One region of the Bradyrhizobium pachyrhizi genome, then DNA from elsewhere that is predicted to be linked to it. Evidence: riboswitches for the same ligand, from Rfam matches in the RefSeq annotation. Region 1 holds a riboswitch; each other region holds the start of a gene.
What was found. A riboswitch is a leader RNA that binds a small molecule or an ion and turns the genes downstream of it on or off. The one in region 1 is predicted to bind cobalamin.

Region 1 (5,385 bases):
CGGCATCCGGTCGATGCGCAAGATGCGCGAATTGCAGCTCAGGATCGCGCTCACCAGGCGATTTGAAGCTCACGACCCCTGTGAACAGGCGGCCATCGACCTCCGGCAGCACCACATGCATCGCGAGATCGCCGGGCGAAAGCCCGCGAAGCGACAAGGCCCAATCCTCGCGCCGCGCGGTCGACAAAGCGACCTGGAACACCGGGCATGATGCGGCGTCGAACGGCGTCGTACCGTCGTCACCGGCCGCGGAGAACGCGGTCGCATTGACGATGGCCGCTGGAGCGCATTGCGCGAACTGAGCGCGCAGCCAGTCGGCCACGCCCGCCGCCTTCAGCGAGGTGACGAAGACACCGTGGGCATCAAAGCCCTTCTCGCGCAATGCATCGATCAATGCATCGACCGGCGCCGTATCGCCGGCCGCGAGGTAGGAACGATAAAACGTCACCAGCACGCGCGGCCGGCCATCCGGTGCCGGCAACGCCGCGACGGCACCGCGCCGGGGATCGTAGACGCCGATCTCGGGAAGATCGATCTCGCCGACCACCGGCCCGGCATAGAGTCCGGACGCCAGCGCCAGTTGCGCGATCACGGCCTGCGCGGCAACGGGGCCGCCCTTGTCGCACAGCACCTTCAGACGGCGCAACGTCGAGACCGGCAAGGTCGAGAATTCATCCAGCCGCTGATCGTCGCGGCCATCGGCCGGCAGCACGACCAGGGCGATGCCGCGCTCCTTCGCCAGCCGATGCACCGCGGCCAACCCGTATGACCAATAGGGCTCGCCGCCGATCAGCCGCACCAGAATGCCGCGCGCGTGCGACAGCGTCCGCTCGATGTAGGTATCGACCGACAGCGCATGGCGCAACTCCGCGAGATTGGCGAGCCGCAGCGACGGCAACGCAGCGCGGCCGCGCCGCCAGCCGGCCGCGAAGGCAGCAAGATCGCTGTCGGAAAACGACAACACCACGAGATCGGCCGGATCCTGGCCGAGGTCCCTTGGCGTCGCGGTCTCCTCAAGGCCGCGGCTCTCGCGGAAGACGACGTGCATCAGACACCAAGCCGTGCCCTGATCGCGGCTTCATCGATGTCGGCATGTTCGCCGATCACGACGAGCTTCGACTGCCGCGCCCGGGCGCCCCAGGGCATGTCGAACTGATGCCGCACCCGCTCGCCGACCGATTGCACCAGCAGCCGCATCGGCTTGCCCTCGACCGCGATGTAGCCCTTGGCGCGCAGCACATTCTGCTCGCGCGCCAGCCCCTTGATCGAGGCGACCAGCGCGTCGACATCCGAAACTTCCGGAAGATCGATCACGACGGAATTGAAATCGTCGTGCTCGTGTTCCTCTTCGCCATCGTGATGCGACGGCCGCGCCGCGAGGTCGTTTTCCGCCGCCGCCTCGAGCCCGAGGATCACGCGTGCGTCGATCGTGCCGTCGACGACGGGCAACATCGGCACCTCGCGCGGCATCTCGGCCGCGATCACCTCTTTCGCCGCCTTGATCCCTTCCGCCCCGGCGAGATCGGCCTTGGTCAGCAGCACGATATCGGCACATGCGATCTGATCCTCGAACACTTCCGACAGCGGCGTCTCGTGGTCGAGATTGTCGTCCGCCGCACGCTGCGCATCCACCGCGGCCGGATCAGGCGCAAACCGGCCGGCGGCGACGGCCTCGGCGTCGGCGAGCGCGATCACGCCGTCGACCGTGATCCGCGAACGAATCTCCGGCCAGTCGAACGCTTTCAGCAGCGGCTTCGGCAGGGCGAGCCCCGAGGTCTCGATCACGATGTGATCGGGCTTCACGTTCCGCGCCAGCAACTGCTCCATCGCCGGGATGAAATCATCGGCGACGGTGCAGCAGATGCAGCCATTGGCGAGCTCGACGATATTCTCGGCCGGACAATTGGCGTCGGCGCACGACTTCAGGATGTCGCCGTCGACGCCTTCGCTGCCGAATTCGTTGACCAGCACCGCGAGCTTCTTGCCGTTAGCATTGCGGATCAGATGCTGGATCAGCGTCGTCTTGCCGGAGCCGAGAAAGCCGGTCACGACCGTGACCGGAATTTTGGCGAGCGTGTTCATTCTGCGGCCTCCGGCACGACGGGAAGAGGTGGAATGCGGGCGAGCGATTGCTTGCGGAAGATTTCCGGACGGCTGCGCCACGGCACGATGCCGTCGGGCGCCGCCGCATACGCGGAGGCACCGGCGATCACATCCGCGGCATTATCGGCGGACAGTCGGCCGTAGACATAGGACCAGCGCCCCGGCGCGCTGAGCGCGACTGAGCACCCTTGGCTGCAGGCCGACAGGCATGCGACGGGAACCAGATTGACGTCATCGGGCACGCCGGCCTCGACAAGCGCGGCATGCAGGCGTGCACCGGGCGCGAGCTCACCTTCCGCCGGCGTCTGGCCGGCGCGGCAGGTGATGCAGACATGAAGTGTAACGCTCATCGCCCTTCCTGGATTGACAGCGGGAAGCGATGAGGCACACGAACCGATTTTGGACAGGTTCGTTCCCCGTCGCGGAACACCCCGTCCGCCGGTTTCACAACATGCTGCGTTGGCAGGTCTCCCGGCTTGCGGAGCAGGTTTTACCCTTCGATGCCCACCTTCCCGACTCCATGGAATCAGTGGCTTGGGCATCTCTCCGGTCACGGTTGCGGGGGCGGCTGCGCTTCGGGCCCGATTTAGCGGAGCCCTATCGCATTCCCTCTTCGCCTGTCGTAGGACAGGAACCAACGCGGGACCACCATTCGTCCAAGCCTCGCACTTGTCAAGCCGAAGGAACGTGATGATTTCAGATGGAAACGACGCTGAAGACGGCACCGTCGGCACCGATCTTTCGCTGGACACGCGCCACGCGGACAAGATGGCGAAAAAAAAGGCCGCCCGCGACCGCATCATGGCGACCAAGAGCGGTGAAAAGGGCCTGATCATCGTTCATACCGGCGCCGGCAAAGGAAAATCGTCCTCCGCGTTCGGCATGATCGTGCGCTGTGTGGCGCACGGCTTTCCCTGCGCCGTGGTGCAGTTCATCAAGGGCGCCTGGGATACCGGCGAACGCCGCCTGCTCACCGGGCATTTCGGCGATCTCTGTCAATTTCACGCCATGGGCGAAGGCTTTACCTGGGAGACGCAGGATCGCGCCCGCGACATCGCGGCAGCGCAAGCCGGCTGGGAAAAGGCCAAGCAGCTGATCGCAGACCCGAGCCTGCGCATGGTCGTGCTCGACGAGATCAACATCGCGCTACGCTACGAGTACCTCGCGATATCAGATGTCGTCGACTTTCTGACCACGTCGAAGCCGCCGATGACCCATGTCGTGCTCACCGGGCGCAATGCCAAGGATGAATTGATCGAGATTGCCGACCTCGTCACCGAGATGACGCTGGTGAAGCATCCGTTCCGCTCAGGCATCAAGGCCCAGCCGGGCGTCGAGTTCTGACGGACATCACGATGGCGCGCGCATTGATGATCCAGGGAGCCGGCTCGGACGTGGGCAAATCGCTCATCGTCGCCGGCCTCGCGCGCGCCGCGCGACGACGCGGCCTGCGCGTGCTGCCGTTCAAGCCGCAGAACATGTCGAACAACGCCGCCGTGACCGTCGACGGCGGCGAGATCGGCCGCGCGCAGGCCTTGCAGGCCCTCGCCGCGGGCGTCGAGCCGCACACCGACATGAACCCGGTGCTGCTCAAGCCCGAAACCGATGTCGGCGCCCAGATCATCGTGCACGGCAAACGGATCGCCACCGCACGCGCGCGCGAATATGCCGCCATGAAACCATCGCTGATGGCCGCGGTGCTGGGGAGTTTTGCGCGCCTGAAGCAGCGCGCCGATCTGGTGCTGGTCGAGGGCGCCGGCAGCCCCGCCGAGGTCAACTTACGCAAGTCCGATATCGCCAATATGGGGTTTGCACGCCGGGCCGACGTGCCCGTGGTGCTGGTCGGCGACATCGACCGCGGCGGCGTGATCGCGCAGCTGGTCGGCATCAAGGCGGTGATCGATCCTGATGATGCCGCGATGATCCAGGGCTTTGTCATCAACAAATTCCGCGGCGATCCGACATTGTTCGACGACGGCTACCGCCTGATCGAAGAGCGCACCGCCTGGCGCGGGTTTGGCGTGCTGCCCTGGTTCGTCCGCGCCGGCGAACTTCCGGCTGAAGATGCGCTCGGGCTCGGCGAGTCGCGCAAGCCGGGCCAGTGCAAGATCGCGTTCCTTGCGCTGCCGCGGATCGCCAATTTCGACGACCTCGATCCGCTGAAGCTCGAGCCCGGCGTCGATCTCATGATGGTGCGTCCGGGCGAAGCCGTCCCGGGTGATGCGAAGCTCGTCATCCTGCCCGGCTCGAAATCGACCCGCGGCGATCTCGCCTTCCTGCGCGCGCAGGGCTGGGACATCGATCTCCTCGCTCATCGTCGCCGCGGCGGCCATGTCCTCGGCCTGTGCGGCGGCTACCAGATGCTCGGACAGAGCGTCGCCGACCCCGATGGGATCGAGGGTCCCGCCGGTGAAACGCGCGGCCTTGGGCTGCTCGATGTCACGACCACCATGACCGAACAGAAGACACTGACGCGCGTCAGCGCAGTGCATGAAGCGACCAGCCAGCCGATCAGCGCCTACGAGATCCATATCGGCCGCACCGACGGCCCGGATCGCGTGCGTCCTTTTGCATCGCTTGATGGCGCGCCGGAAGGCGCCATTTCGAGTGACGGGCGCGTTCACGGCAGCTATCTGCACGGACTGTTCGCCTCGGACGAATTTCGCAAGGCCTTCCTCGCGCAACTCGACATCGCGGCGGCTGATCAGCCCTACGGCGCCAGGGTCGAGAGCGCGCTCGACGCGCTTGCCGGGCACATCGAGACCCATCTCGATGTCGAAGGCCTGCTCGCGCTGGCGCGTTAAAGCGAGATAATTCCTGGGTCGAACAGCGACGGCGCTGTACCCCTCTCCCCGTTCTTCACGGGGAGAGGGTCGGGGTCAGGGGCCGTCTCCGTATATCCGGTGATAGCTGCGTTCGCGGAGACTCCCTCTCACCCGGAACGCATCTGGCGATGCGTTCCGACCTCTCCCCGCACGCGGGGCGAGGCGACGCTGAGATCGTCGCTAGACCGAAGACAGCACGGCGGAAAGGCGAGACCATTCGGCCTCGCTGCCCGGCAAGCCGAGCCGCAGCCATCCCGGCTTTTGCTGGAAGACCCGCGACCAAATCTGCGCACGCGCAAGTATCTCCTGCGCGGCCAACGCATCGTCGGTCTGGTACAGCCGGAACAGCAACGTGCCGCCGACCAGCGTCCAGCCCTGCGATCGCGCCATTGCGTCGAGCCTGACGCAGTCGTCTACCAGCCGCGCGGCCGTGGCCTTGGCCCAGTCGTGATCGAGC
Region 2 (5,385 bases), 2.6 Mb from region 1:
ACCGGTTCGAATTCAGAAAGCTCGCTGGAATCGTTTGGTGCCGCGATGCGCGATCGCCGCTGGATCGAAAACGTCGCGACCGAAGGCGAGGTCGGCGGCATCCTCGACCGCCTCGCGATCGGCCTGAACGAGGGCGGTATCGGGATCGGCATTCTCAACGCCTATGCGCCGGGTGCCGGCGTGCAGGAATTGACCGCGGTGTGCCAGCTCGCGGCGGATCATGCGGTGCCGACCTTCACCCACGTCGCGTACATGTCACGGATCGATCCCGAGAGCGCGGCTGAGGCCTATATCCGCCTGATCGGCTATGCCGGCGCCACCGGCGCGCATATGCACATCTGCCACTTCAACTCATCGAGCAAGACGGATATCGAACGCTGTGTTGCGCTGATCGCGAAAGCGCAGGCGCAAGGCCTGCCGATCACGGTGGAGGCCTATCCCTACGGCACCGGCTCGACCGTGCTGGCGGCGACCTTCTTCAGCGATCCGAAATTCGAAGAGCGTAACGGCCTCGGTTACGATTCGGTACAGCGCGTGACCGACGGTCACCGTTTCGGCAGCCGCGAGGAGCTGCTGGCGGCACAGGCCGAAGAGCCCTCGACCTTGGTGCTGTGGCACGTGCTCGACATCGAGAACAACGCGCATCATCGCGATCTGCTCGACATGGCGGTGCTGTATCCGGGCGGCGCGATCGCCTCCGACGCGATGCCGTGGACGCTGTCGGACGGCCGTCCCTACAGCGGCGACGCCTGGCCGCTGCCCGACGATGCTACCTCGCATCCGCGCTCGGCCGGCTGCTTCACCCGCTTCATCCGCGAATGGGTGCGCGAACGCAAGAAAGTGTCGCTGCTCGAAGGCATCCGCAAATGCGCGCTGATCCCGGCCGAGATCCTGTCGGCGAGCACGCCCGCGATGCGGGCCAAGGGCCGGCTGCAGGTCGGCGCCGACGCAGATGTCGTGGTGTTCGACTACGAGACGCTGAGCGATCGCGCGACCTTTTCCGCGATGAATCGTCCGGCGGAGGGCGTGCGGCATCTCGTGGTCAGCGGCCAGCCGCTGATCAGCGATGGTGTGCTCGATGTCGCGGCGCGTCCCGGCCGGCCGGTGCGCCGCCCCGTCACGGGGGGCTGAGGTGCCGGTCCCGATCCTGCTGGTCGCGGGCTTCCTCGGGGCGGGCAAGACCACGATCGTCAACCATCTGCTGGCGCATGCGCAAGGGCGGCGCATCGCCGCCGTGGTCAACGATTTCGGTGCGATCAATATTGACGCCGAGCTGATCGCGGGCGCTAGCGACGGCGTGGTCAGCCTGAGCAATGGCTGCATCTGCTGCACGCTGGAGGGCGACCTGCTGCGCACGCTCGCCACGCTGTTGCGGCGTGATCCGCGTCCCGAATTCATCGTGATCGAGACCAGCGGGATCGCCGATCCCGCCGACATCGTGCGCAACCTGATGGATCCCGTGATCTGGAAGGAGGCGCCGCTGGAGACGGTGCTGTGCGTGGTCGACGCGGCGCAGCCTGCGGCGGTGCTGAACGATGCTCTGCTGCGCTCGCAGCTCCGGGCGGCGGATGTGGTGGCGCTGAGCAAGGTCGATCTGGCCGACGCCGCCGCGTGCGCCGCGATCCGCGACGCCGTGCGCGCGGTGCGTCCGGCGGCCGTGGTGGTTGATGCCTTGCATGGCGAGGTGCCGGCCGCGCTACTGTTCCCGGCGGACCTCGATCATGTGTCGGCGCCGCGCGAGACCGCGCCGCGACGGCCGTCGTCGGATCGCTTCGAGACGCTGAGCTGGACCTCGGAGCGGCCCGTCGTGCTGCCGCGCTTGCAGCAGGCGATCGGCAGACTGGCGCCGAAGCTGGCGCGGGCGAAGGGATTGTTCGAGACGGTGGAACAGCCCGGGCGGCTGACGGTGTTTCAACTCGCCGGCGGCCGCGCGACCTTGGGTGCGGGCGGCGTGCCGTCGCCCGGCGTGCCGCGCACGCGCATCGTGTTTATCGCCGAGATGGGTGCTCTGTCGCGCACCGAGATCGATGTGATCATGCAGGGATGTGTCGACATCGAGTGATGTGAGCTTATGTTTCCGTCATCCTGAGGCACGAGCAGAGCGAGCCTCGAAGGATGGACGGCCCAGCTGTGGCCATGCATCCTTCGAGACGCCGCTTCGCGGCTCCTCACGATGACGGGATTACATCTCCGCGTCATCCGCGGATGCCGCTGTGTCATCGCCGCAGCTCCATCCCGCAAAGCATGTGTGCGACAATCGCATCGAATTGACAGCCTTGCCGGCACCACCTATCGTTTTTGCCGACGGTTCCCTTCGGGGATCAAAAGGGAATGCGGTGCGAGGGTAACCCCAATGCCGCAGCTGTCCCCGCAACTGTAAACGGCGAGCCTTTCGTCAATTTGCCACTGGGCCATCGGCCCGGGAAGGCGTCGACAGGCGATGACCCGTGAGCCAGGAGACCTGCCGTCAGTCGTGGTCACACGCGAGCACATCGGGCGGGGGCGTCCTGGTGGGATCGGAGCACTGCCTTTTGGGCAATGCGCCAGTCCGCGTTCGCGGTGACGTGCCACGTTACCGCGAGTCGTTTCATGTCTCCGTCCTTTCCCGTTGCGCGCAAATGGCGCCTCGGTCTCGTCTGCTCCCTGTCATCGCTGTTGTTGCCGGCCGAAGGCTCGGCACAAACGCCGCCACCAACCAGGCTCGATCCGATCGAGGTCGCGCCCTCGGTGACCGCCAAGCCGAAGCCTGCGGCGCGCAGCCGTGACATGGCCGCTGCGGCGCGGCCACGGCCGAGGCCCGCGACGATCGCAACAGCCGGCAACGCGCCGCGCGTCGCAGCGTCGGGCGCATCGGGATCGGCATCGCCGACGCTCAATGCCACCACGCAGGGCGGCACCGGCAGTCGTCTCAATCTGACGCCGCTGCAGACGCCGGCCAGCGTCGAGATCATCACGGCGCAGACCATCGCCGAACGCGGCCAGCACAATGTGCTCGATGCCGTCACCCAGGACGCGGCCGGGTTCGTCGCGACGCCGGCGCCTGGCAATGGCGGCCTGTCGTTCAGCACCCGCGGCTTTGCCGGCAGCAACTCGGTGATGACGTTGTATGACGGCACGCGCTTCTATATCGGCTCCGGCACCCTGACATTCCCCTATGACACCTGGTCGACGCAACGCATCGAAGTGCTGCGCGGCCCCGCCTCGGTGCTGTACGGCGAAGGCGCCATCGGTGGCGTCATCAACGTGATCCCGAAGAAACCGCTCAATACGCCCTATAATGAGGCCGAGGTCTCGCTCGACAGCAACATGACGCGGCGGCTGTCCGTGGACAGCACCGGTCCGATCGATCCCAATGTGTCGTACCGCATCAACGCTACCGGCAACATGTCGGACGGCTGGGTCGATCGCGACAAGACCTCGAACGCGGTAGTCTCCGCTGCCGTGCGGGTGCAGGCGTCGGACAATCTCGCCTTCACGCTGTCGGAGGACTACGGCGACCGCAGTCCGTCGCGCTATTTCGGCACGCCGCTGATCAACGGCTCGATCCAGGACGCGCTGCGCTTCAAGAACTACAATGCATTGGACAGCGCGATCCGCTATCAGGACAGCTGGACCCGGTTCAAGACCGAGTGGGACGTCGCCGACGGCGTCAAGGTCAACAACACGCTGTATTACCTGACCAGCGAGCGGCACTGGCGCGACATCGAGAACTACACCTGGAATCCGAAGACCCAGCTGATCGATCGGACGAGCTATATCGAAATCCTCCACGACCAGAAGCAGCTCGGCAATCGGATGGATGCGACCTTCAGCGGTCACGTGTTTGGACTTGCGAACCAGTTTGTCGCCGGCTTCGACGTCAACCGGATCGACTTCACCCACACCAATAACTCGCCCTATGGCGGCGCGTCGTCGGTCAATCCTTATGTGTTCGATCCCGGGTCGTTCTTCGCGACGACGCCGGCGACCACGCCGGGCTTCAATGCGATCGTCAATCAATACGCGCTGTTCGCCGAGGATCGTCTCTCGCTGACCGATCAATTGTCGCTCGTCACCGGGGTCAGGTATGATCGCCCCGAGGTGGACCGCACCGACTACAAGGCGCCGGCAAACAGTTTCGAGACGACGCTATCAGGCACGAGCTGGCGCGCTGGCCTCGTCTACGAGCCGATCAAGAACCTCGCATTCTATGGCCAGTACGCGGTCGGCGTCGATCCGGTCAGCAATTTGATCTCACTGTCGACCACGCAGAAAACGTTCCAGCTTGCGACCGGCAAGCAGACCGAGATCGGGGTCAAGCAGTCGTTCTGGGGCGGTCGCGGCGAGTGGACGCTGGCTGCCTACGAGATCGTCAAGACCGGGCTCACGATTCCCGATCCCGGCAACCCCACCGGCGGCCTGGCATTGCAGATCGGCCAGCAATCATCCCGCGGGGTCGAAGGATCGATCGGGCTCGCGCTGAACGACGGCTGGCGCGTCGATGCCAATGTTGCGCTGTTGCGCGCCAGATACGACAACAACAGCCAGGTGGTCGGCGGCAAGATCGTCAGCTTCAACGGCAATGTCCCGGTCAACGTGCCGCAGCAGGTCTCGAACGTCTGGCTGACCTGGGACTTCGCGCCCAACTGGTCGGCCTATGGCGGCGTGCAGATCGTCGGTGCGATGTACTCCGATCTCGCCAACACCCAGCTGCGGCCGGGCTACAATGTGGTCAATGGCGGCGTCAGGTGGAAGCCGGATGACCGCACCACGGTCGCGTTCCGCCTCTACAATTTGTTCGACAAGGCTTACGCGGTGACTTCGAACGGCACCGGGCAGTGGCTGCTGGGCATGCCGCGTACCGCCGAATTGTCCGTCAACGTGAAGTTCTGACCATGCGCAACGCTCTGATCCGGCGCGGGCGGCGGTGGCTCTATATCGTCCATCGCTGGATCGGCATTGCGACGTGTCTCCTGTTCGCGATGTGGTTCATCTCCGGCATCGTCATGATGTACGTGGCCTTTCCGCGCCTTACCGACAGCGAGCGCCTCGCCGCGCTTCCTGTCATTCCCTGGAACAAGGTGCGGGTCACGCCCGATCGCGCGATGGCGATCGCGGGTGTCGAGCGTTATCCGCGTGATCTGCGACTTTCGATGATGGACGACACGCCCGTCTATCGGGTGGCCGGCTGGGAGGGAGGGATGATCACCATTTCGGCGATCGACGGCAGCGCGATCGACCGGATCATGCCGGACCAGGCGCTGGCCATTACCGCTCATCATCCGCATGCTGTGCAGCCGCGCTTGATCGAAACGATCACGCGCGACCAATGGTCGGTCACGGCGCGCTTCGATTCGTTGCGGCCGCTCTATCTGATCCGCCTCGGTGACGCCGATGGCACCGAAC
Region 3 (5,385 bases), 3.0 Mb from region 1:
GGCCGCCGCGTCGTGTTCTTCTGCGCCTTCGGCGAGCGTTCCGCGATGGCGGTGGCCGCCGCGAAGAAGGCGGGCTTGGCGAACACCGCCCATATCGAAGGCGGCATCGACGCCTGGAAGAAGGCCGGCGGACCCGTGGTGATGGGATGATAGTCGTTCCGGGGCGATGCGAAGCATCGAACCCGGAACCTCGAGATTCCGGGTCTGGTCCTTTGGACCATCCCGGAATGACGGGCATAGTCACTGCATCACGCGCTGCAACTCCTCCGTCAGCCGATCCAGCGCATCCGCCAGCATCACGCCGCCGCACACGGTGAGCCGCTCCGGCAGCACGATGCGCTTGCTTTGCGGATAGAAGCGCTCCAGCGCCGGATGCAGCAGGAAGGCGCGACCGTCATCCTCGGCACGGTCGCCGGCCTCCGACACCAGGATGAAGTCTGGCCGCAGCTTTACGATCGCCTCCAGCGAGGCGAATCCGCCTGCTCCGACGCCAAGTTCGCCGGCGGCGTTGGAGAGGCCGGTTATGGCGAGCAGCGAGCTGACGAGGCTGCCGTCACCAGCCACAAAGCCGCGCCGCTCCAGCGGCAGCACGCGGTAATGATGCGTGCTTGCCGCCGCCCGCGCTTGCGCGATCGCCGCATCGAGGCGCGCGATCTCGGCCTCTGCGCGATCGGGATGCTGCACCAGATCGCCCATCGCGCGGATCTGGTCCTTCACCTCGTCCAGCGTCCGCGGCACCGTGAATTCGACGAGGTGCAGCCCGTGGGCCTTCAAGAGATCGCGGGTCGCGCGCTTGTCGAACAGGCTGACCACGACGAGGTCGGGCCCCAGCAGCAGCACATCCTCGGCCTCGCCGGACAGGCGCGGAAAGTTTCGTGCCTTCTCCGCGGCCCAGGATTGCCAGGCATCGCGCGAAAAGCGGCTGAGGCCGATAATCTGGTCCGGGTCGGCCAGCGACAGCACGAGCTGGTCGCTGCAGACATTCATCGAGACGATGCGCGGTCCAGCAGCGAACGAGGGAGCGGCTGACGCGAGCCACACGAGGAGCGAAAGCATCAGGGCAAGGCACGACGCAAGATAGCGTCCGCGCGAAAACAGCGCCCCCTCCCCCGCAAGCGGGAGAGGTGAACTGAACTCGTGGAGACGCCGCATCCTCATCACACGTCCGCCCACGGCACGATGACCGCCTCGCGCTGAAATTCGGCGCGATAGGCGCTGACCCGGAACACGCTGGCGAGGACCGCCTCCGACAATGCGTCGACAGGCGCGCCCTGCGCGGCCAGCCGTCCCTCCGACAGCACCAGAACATGATCGGCGAAGCGCGCGGCGAGTCCCAGGTCATGCGTCACCACGATCACCAGCACACCGGTATCGGCGACGTTGCGCAGCTTCTGCATCACGTCGATCTGGTGGCGCGGATCGAGCGAGGCGGTCGGCTCGTCGGCGAGGATCACCGGCGCCTCCACCGCGAGCACCCGGGCCAGCGCGACGCGGCTGCGTTCGCCGCCGGAGAGTTCGGTGACGCGGCGATCGCTGAATTCAGTGACGTCGACCGCCTGCATCGCGCGCAGCACCGCCTCCATATCCGTCTGCGACAGCCGCGCCGGATCGGTCGCGCCGTGCGGATAGCGGCCGAGCGCGACGATATCGCGCGCCGGCAGCGGCCAGTGCACCATGTGCCCCTGCGGCAGATAGGCGAAACGTTTCGCGCGCTCGCGCAGCGGCAGCGAGGCCAGCGCATCGCCGCCGATCCGGATCTCGCCGCCCGACGGAATCAGCCCGGCCAGCGCGCGCAGCAGCGTGGTCTTGCCAGCGCCGTTCGGCCCGATCAGCGCGACGAGATGGCCCGATGGCAGCGACAGCGAGACATCGTGCAGCACCTCGCGGCTGCCGAGCGAAGCATTGAGCGCGGTAGCGGAGAGCAGCGTCATGCCACGCCTCCGCCGAGCGCGCGGCGTTCGCGCATGATCAGATAGAGGAAGAACGGCACGCCGATGATCGAGGTCAGCACGCCGACCTTGATGTCCGAGGTCGAAGGGATGATGCGCACCGCGATGTCGGCGGCGAGCAGCAACGCCGAGCCGGTGAGCGCGCTCGGCACCAAGAGCCGCGCCGGATCGTGACCGATCACGGGACGCATCAGATGCGGCGCAACGAGGCCGATGAAACCGATCGTGCCTGTCACGGCAACTGCGCCGCCGACGCCGAGCGCCACGCCCGTGATCACGAAAAGCCGCAACCGCCCGACATCGACGCCGAGGCTCTGCGCCGCCTCCTCGCCGAGCGTCAGCGCGCGGAACGCGCTCGCCTGGCTGAGCAGGATGGCGGCGCCTGCGACGATGAAGGGCAGCGCCAGCGCGACGTGCTGGAAGCTCCGGTCTTCCAGCGAGCCGAGCAGCCAGAACGCGATCTCCAGCACCACGAAGGGATTGCTGGAGAGGTTCATCACCAGCGCCGTCGCCGCTCCCGCAAAGCTCGAGATCGCGAGCCCGGCGAGGATCAGGATCAGCAGTCCGGCGTTGCGGCCGGCGATCGCAAGCAGCGCGAACACCGAGCCGAACGCGGCGATGATCGCCACCACCGGCAGCGCGTAGGAACGCACATCGGCGAGGCCCAGCGCGATCACCAGCACCGCGCCGAAGGCGGCCGATTGCGGCGCGCCGAACAGTGACGGCGAGGCTAGCGGATTGCGCAGCAGCCCTTGCAGCGACGCACCCGACAGCCCGAGAATACCGCCGATCGCGAATGCCAGGATGGTGCGCGGCAGGCGGATCTCGCGCACGATCACCTGCGCCACATCGCTGCCGCCGCCGAACAGCGCCTCGATCACCGCGAGCGGCGACAGCCGCACCGGCCCGATGCCGAGCGAGAGCACGCACAGCAGGGCCACGAGCGCGAGCAGCGCCGCGGTGGCGCCCCACCGGCGCCGCGCCGCGACCTCGGCCGCCAAGGCAAAATCCTGCACGCTCATTGGATCCATGGTCTTACAGCGATCGCCGTGGCAGACAAGCGACACTCGGCAAAAACCGTGGCCGCCCGGCCATTGCCCGACTTCCGCCGGATTGACTTTGCTACCCGGCCGAACCCTAGATGAACATGACGGTTCTTTCGTGAGATGAAAAGGGAATGCGGTACGGGGAAACTTCCCCAACGCCGCGGCTGCCCCCGCAACTGTATGCGGTGAATCCTTCGTCACAGGCCACTGGGAATCTCGGTCCCGGGAAGGCGATGAAGGGTAACGACCCGCGAGCCAGGAGACCTGCCGTCAGCCGTGATCACACGCGATGCTGCCGGTCGGGGAGTACAGGCATGAGCTTCACCTGATGCTGTGAGCACGATGGTGAGACTGGTTCGCGGTGACGTGCCACTGACGTTACCGAGACCTCGCTTATGTTCTCCTTCCCTTTCCATCGGCGACACCGCGCGCTTCTGCTCGCGTCGACGATGATCGCGCCGGCAATCCTTTTCTCCGCCGCGCGGGCGCAGCAGGCACCCGCTCCCGATCAGCTGCCGGCGATCGAAGTCACCAAGCCGCGCGACCAGAACGTCACGCGCGCCAGGCCGGCCGCTGACGAAGCGCCGGCGCCGCGACGCCCGGCGCCGGGCACCTCGCAAGGCAACGACACAGGCAGCGGATCGGGCACGACAGCGACCGGCGCGGCCACCGGAACGGATGGCACCGGCGGCGGCCGCCAGTTCGCCGGCATTGTCGGCTCCTCCTCGGCCGTGATCACCGCCGACGACATCGCCCATTCGCCGGTGCAGTCGTTGCCCGAGATCCTCGCGCAGGTGCCAGGCGTGCAGCTGCAAACGCCCTATGGCGGACCGAACGGCGCCAAGACCTCGGTCGACCTGCGCGGCTTCGGCGCCTTCGCGACCGACAACACGCTGTTCCTGCTCAACGGCCGCCGCCTCAACGACGTCGACAAGGCCGGCTTCGACCTCACCACGATCCCGCTCGATTCGATCGAGCGCATCGAGATCACGCGCGGCAACAGCGGCGCGGTGCTCTACGGCGACAACGCGGTGGGCGGCGTCGTCAACATCATTACCAAGACCGGCGTCGGCGGCCCGCCGACGACGATGCGCGCCGAGGCCGGATTTGGCTCGTTCAACACCCGCATGGCCGCGGTCTCCGCGGCGCTCAACTCCGGACCGTGGTCCACCTCGTTCTACGGCAACGGCATCAAGTCCGACGGCTACCGCGTCAACAATGCGCTCGACCAGCGCAACGCCGTCGGCAACATCAACTACACGACGCCTGATCTCACCGCCTTCCTGACCGTCACCGGCAGCGACCAGAAGCTCGGCCTGCCCGGCGGACGGCTGGTCGATCCGTCGATCGGCGTCAATGAGCTGCTCACCGACCGCCGCGGCGCCGCGACGCCCTTCGACTATGCCAACCAGCAGACCGCCAGCGTCACCGCCGGCTTCACCAGGTCGCTGATGAACGGCGTCGACCTCATCGTCGACGGCGGCTGGCGGCAGCGCGAGACGCAGAGCGGCTTCTTCGGCAGGGTGCCGACCATCAGCTTCGCCTCGACCTACAATGACGCCGCGCTGCAGACCTGGTCTCTGACACCGCGGCTCAGCGTCAAGAACGTGATGCTGGGGATGCCGTCGACGATCCTGACCGGCATCGACTATTACGATTCGACCTTCCGTGAGGCGCGCGGCGCCTATCAGGGCGTCGATCCCTTCCATATCTACAATATCGAGCAGCGGTCCGTGGCCGGCTACTGGCAACATGCGCTGGGCCTGTTGCCGACGACCGACTTCTCCTACGGCGCGCGGGTCCAGAACACCAGCATCTCGGCGCGCGATCGCTACGACCCGAATGCGCCGTTCGCGTTCGATGCGCAGGCAGCGCCGCTCGACAGCAACGAGACGCAATACGCGCTGCATGTCGGCGTCGAGCATCGCCTGACCGACACCTTCTCCGTGTTCGGCCGCGCGGCCCGCGCGTTCCGCACGCCTGATGTCGACGAGCGCGTTGCATCAGGGCCGTCATTCGACCCGCTGACCTTCGCCCCGATCCCGCAGACCTTCCAGCTCAAGACCCAGACCTCGCAGGACGTCGAGGGCGGCTTCCGCGTCAGGACCAATCGCTTCCAGGTCCAGACCAGCGTCTATCTGATGGATCTCGACAACGAGATCCATTTCAACCCGGTGCTGTTCTACAACACCAACCTCGACCCCACCCGCCGCTACGGCAGCGAGACCAGCGCCTCGCTGAGGGTCAGCGACAGCGTGACCCTGCGCGGCGGCATGGCGATCACCCGCGCCGTCTTCCGCGAAGGCGTGTGGGCCGGCAACGACGTACCGCTGGTGTCGCGCTACACCGGCAATCTCGGCGTCACCTGGAATATCTGGCAGAACTACCTG
Region 4 (5,385 bases), 3.6 Mb from region 1:
GCACATATGGGTGTGGATCTGGGTCTCGTCCCGGACACCCGACGAGCAGATGCGGAAGCATTCTACCGCCCAGTCGAGATAGGTCGCCCACTCCGAGCGCCGTAGCGGCAGGCCTTCGCGCAAGGCAGCCTCGTCGATCTGGATCATGCCGGCGCCGGCGCCTTCGAGGTCTGTAACCTCGTCGCGGATCGCGAGCGCGATCTGGCGGCAGGATTGACTGCGCGGCATGTCGTCGCGGACGAAGGACCAGTTCAGGATGGTGACCGGGCCGGTCAGCATCGCCTTCACCGGCTTTGTGGTGAGCGACTGCGCATACTGCCACCATTCGACCGTCATCGGTTTCGGACGGGACACGTCGCCGAACAGGATCGGCGGCCTGACATAGCGCGAGCCGTAGGACTGCACCCAGGCGTTCTCGGTGAAGACGAATCCTAAGAGCTGCTCACCGAAGTACTGCACCATGTCGTTGCGCTCGAACTCGCCATGGACGAGGACGTCGAGGCCGATGCTTTCCTGCCAGCGCACGGTGCGTGCCGTCTGGTTTTGCAGGAAAGTCTTGTAGGCGGTATCACTCAGGTCTCCCTTGGCGTGCGAGGCGCGCGCCTTCCTGATTTCCTGGGTCTGCGGGAAGGAGCCGATTGTTGTCGTGGGGAAAGCTGGCAGGTTGAAGCGCGCATGCTGCACTGCGGCTCGTTTCTCGAACCGACTGGCGCGCCGGCGCACTGCCTCGTCGATCCCGGCAATACGGCTTGCCACCTTCGCGTCGTGAATGCGCGGCGAGGTCTTGCGCGCTAACGCGGCGGCGTCGGATGCCTTCAAGTCCTTTGCGATCGACCTGCGCCCGCTTGCGAGCGACCTGCCGAGCGCGGCCAGCTCTTCGATCTTCTGCACGGAGAAGGCCAGCCAACTCTTCACCTCGGCGTCGAGCTTGACTTCCAGCGCGAGATCGATCGGTACATGCAGCAGCGAGCACGAGGGCGCGATCTGCACGCGGTCGTTGCCGAGCTTTGCGACGACTGGCTCAAGCCGGTCGAGAATTCTGCTCAGATCGGCACGCCAGATGTTGCGGCCGTCCAGCACACCGAGCGAGACGACGCGGTCGGTGGGCAGGCGAGCGAGGTCGTCGAGCTGCTCGGGCGCGCGCACCAGGTCGAAATGCAAACCGGCCACGGGAAGCGCGAACGCCGTGTCGCGGTTCTGGCCGAGGCCGCCGAAATAGCTCGTCAGCATGATCTTGATCTGCGGCACAGCCCTGGCGATTTCGGCGTAGGCACGCCGCAGCGCGTCATGAGCTGCCTCGTCGAGATCCAGCACCAGACAGGGCTCGTCAATTTGAACCCATTCCGCGCCGCTTCTGGCAAGCTCCCGCAGCACCTCGGCATAGACCGGCAGCAGTCGGTCCAGCAGCGACAGCGGCTCGAAGCCGGCATCCTTGCTCTTGGCGAGCTTGAGGAAGGTGACGGGACCGACCAGCACAGGTCGGGTCTGGTAGCCCAGCGCCTTGGCTTCCTCATATTCCTCGATCGGCTTGCGCGAGACGAGACGGAATTGCTGATCCTTCGCAAGTTCCGGAACCATATAGTGATAGTTGGTGTCGAACCACTTGGTCATTTCTTGCGCCGGCACGCTTTGGCCATGATGGGCGTTGCCGCGGGACGCATCGTGCGGGTCGCCTTGGACATCACCCTGGGTGCCACGCGCCATTGCAAAATAGGTCGCAAGCGGTATCGAGCCGCTGGTCCAGCCATAGATCGGGGCAATCGCTCCAACCATCACCGAGGTGTCGAGCACCTGGTCGTAGAACGAGAAATCGTTCGACGGGATCACCGAGACACCGAGCTTTTTCTGCCGCGCCCAGTTGGCGGTGCGCAATCCGATCCCGGCTTCGATCAATGCCTTCTCGTCCGATGTGCCGGACCAGAAGCTTTCGAGCGCAAGCTTGAGCTCGCGGCGTGGACCGATGCGCGCCGTACCAAGAGTTGCGACCGCAAGTGAGGAGATAGATGTAGAGGACATTGGCTTAACCCCAAATGGGGGCAAAGGCCGTGGTGACACGTCTGGACTCCGCAAGGCGCGTTGAGCGCAAACGGGTCGCAACCGCACCACCGGGACACCCCGCCCGTGGACGTTAATGTTGCCGAGGCAGGTCTCCTGGCTCGCGGGTCCTAGCTATCGTCCGGCCTTCCCGAAGCTTGCGCTTCAGTGGCTGAAATGGACGATGGCTCGCCGCTTACAGTTGCGGGGGCAGCGCCGGCATTGCTTCGTTCCGAAGAACCTGCGCACCGGCTTCCCTCTTAGCTCCAGGTCAATCGTGATCTGGAGAACCTCAACGGTTTCGATTACCTGCAACGGAGGGAGTGCGTCAACCCTCAGAAACTATGGTTGTTGCGGCATCCCAACGGGAATGATGCTCGGTACAACCGAAGAATAGAGTGACTTGTAGTGGTGCAAACCCAACGATCGCATAGAGTTCTGCGCGCTTCTGCATGCTTTCGACAATCTCGTGCGCGTCGCCATCACGTGAAATAGCGGCATAAAGTCTGTTGCACCCTGCTGGCACCCCCAACGCGGACACTGGCCAATGACCGTCGCGCAACCGATGGCCTCAAACTCGGCGGCCGTGCAGAAGGGCGTCTTGCGGGCGAGAGGGCCCTATCCTGCCGATGTCGGAAGCAGTGATGGAGCGCCCGCCGGTGCTGGCGGCCTTCCCACGCCTCAGTATGAAAGCCGGACCAGCTCATTCCGAGCGGAACTAAAATTCGGCTCGAAGCGCTCGGATACGCTGTCGACCCAGAGGCGGAGTATCCAGGCAGGCTTATGTTCCATAACAAGGCGTTCGAACCGTTTGCGGCTGGTGCCCTTCAGATCATCTCCGGCACGCGGATCTTCACTTCGAGGTCACGGTCCAGTTGTTGAAATTGAAGTTCATTCCCCCAGGAGAGGAGGTGATCTCGACTCCGTATTGGACGCTACCGACGTTTATGTCGCCAAAATAGCCCGTCGACTTGATCCACTGCAGGATACTCTTGATGTCTACTGTCCCGCTGTTGGTCTTCGAAGTGCACAGGAGTGAGATGACCTTGTGACCATTGAAGCCCTCAAACACGTTCCAAGTCGCCCCGCCTGCATTGATATTGCGGTAAACCGGGATCGCTGCCCCGGAAGGGGCATAGTGATATGAAATCGGCTTTACGTTGCCGCTACCGTCCGAGTTTCCGGTGTAGTTTGTCCAGAGCATGATCTCCTGCTGGTTTGAGTTGCCCCAGATATCGTAGGCGGCGTCCCAAGCGCCACCAGCAGGAACCTCCTGATTGAAGTTCGAGCTCAGAGTGTTGATTGAACTGAGCGGTTTCCCGATATTGAAGGACTCGTGCGGATAGCTCTTGATGCCTTTCGTATTCGGCTGGTTCGACCATACGCTCCACTGGTTCGAGTCACGCACCGAAATCGTTTGATGCCCAGCGCCAGCGCCCCATACATCGTTGTTCCAGGAATACCCGTTGCGCGAGAAGTTCCCGTACGGAGCGCTCGAACTCCAAATCGGAGGCTTTGCCGCTACAGGCGCGGCGGACGATGACCTGATTTCATTCACAGTCTGGCTAAATAAGTCATGATTCTCCTGTGTGCTGACGTCCCAAAATTCCGGCCCGCGCGAGCCGGCACCGTTTATCCGATTGGATTCCATGGGGCTCTCCTTGCTCTTATAAGCGACAAAGCCTCTTGCCGATCGGCTCATCGCCTACCTGGGTTCGCGACCAAGCTCAGTCATCGCCGGCATTTGCGTCTACAGACCAAGGTCGAATGTAGGCAGGTTAGCTTTCGAGAAGCTGACTAGAACCGCGGCACTGAGCAGTTGAATCGTTGAAATTGACTTGATTTGGCTGAAGGGTTTGGACGGCGCACGCCATTTTTACGCGCGCCTTCTCGGTTGTGAGCATCCAGTTGACGCGGGCGGGCTTGACATTGCGTTCGTTTCTCCGGGCGACGAGCCGGGGAAGACTATCGATGCGCCTACCAAGTCACGCGTTGGATTCCAGTCAGCTGGAAAGCCCCGCGGGGACTTTGAGGCAGGATTTGTAAAAATGAACATTTTCGGTTGGATTTTGCATATGCCGGCGATCGTTTGGCCGCCTTACATTGAAGAATAGACGCATTCGCGTTCTTTACGTTCTTGATGTCGAAACTCCGTACCAGTCTCGCGGATTGCCTCACGTTCCAGGCGGAGGGCCGGGGCAGGTCCGCGTGAACCGAAGCCATCGCGGCGCTCGGTCTTGGTGCGCGAGAAGTTTGGGGAGATCGGCGAACACGATATCGCTGTCTTGTCGCATCCCGCCGGTAGAGAAGACTGCTACGCGCTTCGGATCGATTTCGGACAAGTTAGCGATCTTGGGCTTAATCCTATTCTCGTCGCATTTCGTGCCGCTTGCCGGTCCAGCATCCGCCAATACGCGCGAAGCCGCAATGGCGTGCAGGGGCCAATCAGAGGTCGCGGCCAGGACTGTGCGTCCAGTCTCGGCGCATATGTCCATTTCATCTCATCCCTGAGCCAGAGTGCCTGAAAGGCGCTGCGCGCGATGCGCGCTAGAGGCTGTGCCTTCGAATCTTCGACTTCGCGCACGTTGGCGGTCGTTGCTGCCGCACGTCCTCCAGTATCGAACGGCCCCTCAATATCTATGGTGACGTGTTCATATTCCCACGTTCTGGCGGGCAGCCAAACCGGCTTCAATTGACATAGAAAGTGGTTGGGCTTCTTGCGTCGAACTGGACGGTGTCTGCGAAACTGTAACGCAACAAATAGCTGCCTAGCAGCCTCAGGCGTCGTGGTGCGCGCGAACTGCAAGACAAGTTCCTCTTTGTCCGCGAGACCAGCCGTGCAGGTGAAATCTCAACAACGATGTCGCTTAGCGAGCGTTCAATCTGATGCATGGCGGTGAGCGAGCGCGCCAACGGGCAGCTCGGAAAGCCGATCGCTGAGATGATGTCACTTAGATCACGGACGGTGCCGTTTCAAGGCCAGATCAACATAAACGGCTTGAATCTCACGCAGCGTCAGGTTGTAGGCTCGGAAAATCATAAGTCATCTCGCCGGAGCGCATCGTGCCATCGGCAAGCGGAATGTGAGCGGCCACGGCGTAAGTCTCGGTGTCTCCGAGCAATAAACGATCATCGGGGCATCGTGCCAAGAGATCGGCGGATGAGGTGAAGGGGGAGAATGCTTGGCGACCCAACTCTCAGTCTCATTGTCTACCTTCTGGGCGTCGCGGCCACAAACAACGCGAACTGCAAATAAATGCAGCTCCGGCTGCATGGGACTTTACATGCCCTGATGCTGGACCGTGCGGATCAGCATTCCTCTTCATAGACGCGAGGCGCCTGCGGCGGAAC

Region 2: another riboswitch for cobalamin. It lies ahead of QA639_RS05030 (TonB-dependent receptor); the one in region 1 lies ahead of QA639_RS16910 (DUF1636 family protein).
Region 3: another riboswitch for cobalamin. It lies ahead of QA639_RS03285 (TonB-dependent receptor); the one in region 1 lies ahead of QA639_RS16910 (DUF1636 family protein).
Region 4: another riboswitch for cobalamin. It lies ahead of metE (5-methyltetrahydropteroyltriglutamate--homocysteine S-methyltransferase); the one in region 1 lies ahead of QA639_RS16910 (DUF1636 family protein).

Annotation. Positions count from the first base shown of each region.
Region 1 is NZ_CP121667.1:3,697,710-3,703,094, reverse strand. Features, by position in the region: gene cobN (cobaltochelatase subunit CobN) at 1-1,048, opposite strand, end outside; gene cobW (cobalamin biosynthesis protein CobW) at 1,048-2,082, opposite strand; gene QA639_RS16910 (DUF1636 family protein) at 2,079-2,453, opposite strand; cobalamin riboswitch at 2,548-2,757, opposite strand; gene cobO (cob(I)yrinic acid a,c-diamide adenosyltransferase) at 2,794-3,447, shown strand; gene QA639_RS16900 (cobyric acid synthase) at 3,459-4,907, shown strand; gene cobD (threonine-phosphate decarboxylase CobD) at 5,109-5,385, opposite strand, start outside.
Region 2 is NZ_CP121667.1:1,126,043-1,131,427, forward strand. Features, by position in the region: gene QA639_RS05020 (amidohydrolase family protein) at 1-1,131, shown strand, start outside; gene QA639_RS05025 (CobW family GTP-binding protein) at 1,133-2,062, shown strand; cobalamin riboswitch at 2,289-2,483, shown strand; gene QA639_RS05030 (TonB-dependent receptor) at 2,590-4,872, shown strand; gene QA639_RS05035 (PepSY-associated TM helix domain-containing protein) at 4,875-5,385, shown strand, end outside.
Region 3 is NZ_CP121667.1:740,012-745,396, reverse strand. Features, by position in the region: gene QA639_RS03305 (MBL fold metallo-hydrolase) at 1-150, shown strand, start outside; gene QA639_RS03300 (ABC transporter substrate-binding protein) at 241-1,056, opposite strand; gene QA639_RS03295 (ABC transporter ATP-binding protein) at 1,158-1,931, opposite strand; gene QA639_RS03290 (FecCD family ABC transporter permease) at 1,928-2,971, opposite strand; cobalamin riboswitch at 3,084-3,281, shown strand; gene QA639_RS03285 (TonB-dependent receptor) at 3,445-5,385, shown strand, end outside.
Region 4 is NZ_CP121667.1:7,332,859-7,338,243, reverse strand. Features, by position in the region: gene metE (5-methyltetrahydropteroyltriglutamate--homocysteine S-methyltransferase) at 1-2,016, opposite strand, end outside; cobalamin riboswitch at 2,125-2,344, opposite strand; gene QA639_RS34600 (glycoside hydrolase family 12 protein) at 2,888-3,685, opposite strand; gene QA639_RS34595 (hypothetical protein) at 3,873-4,148, shown strand.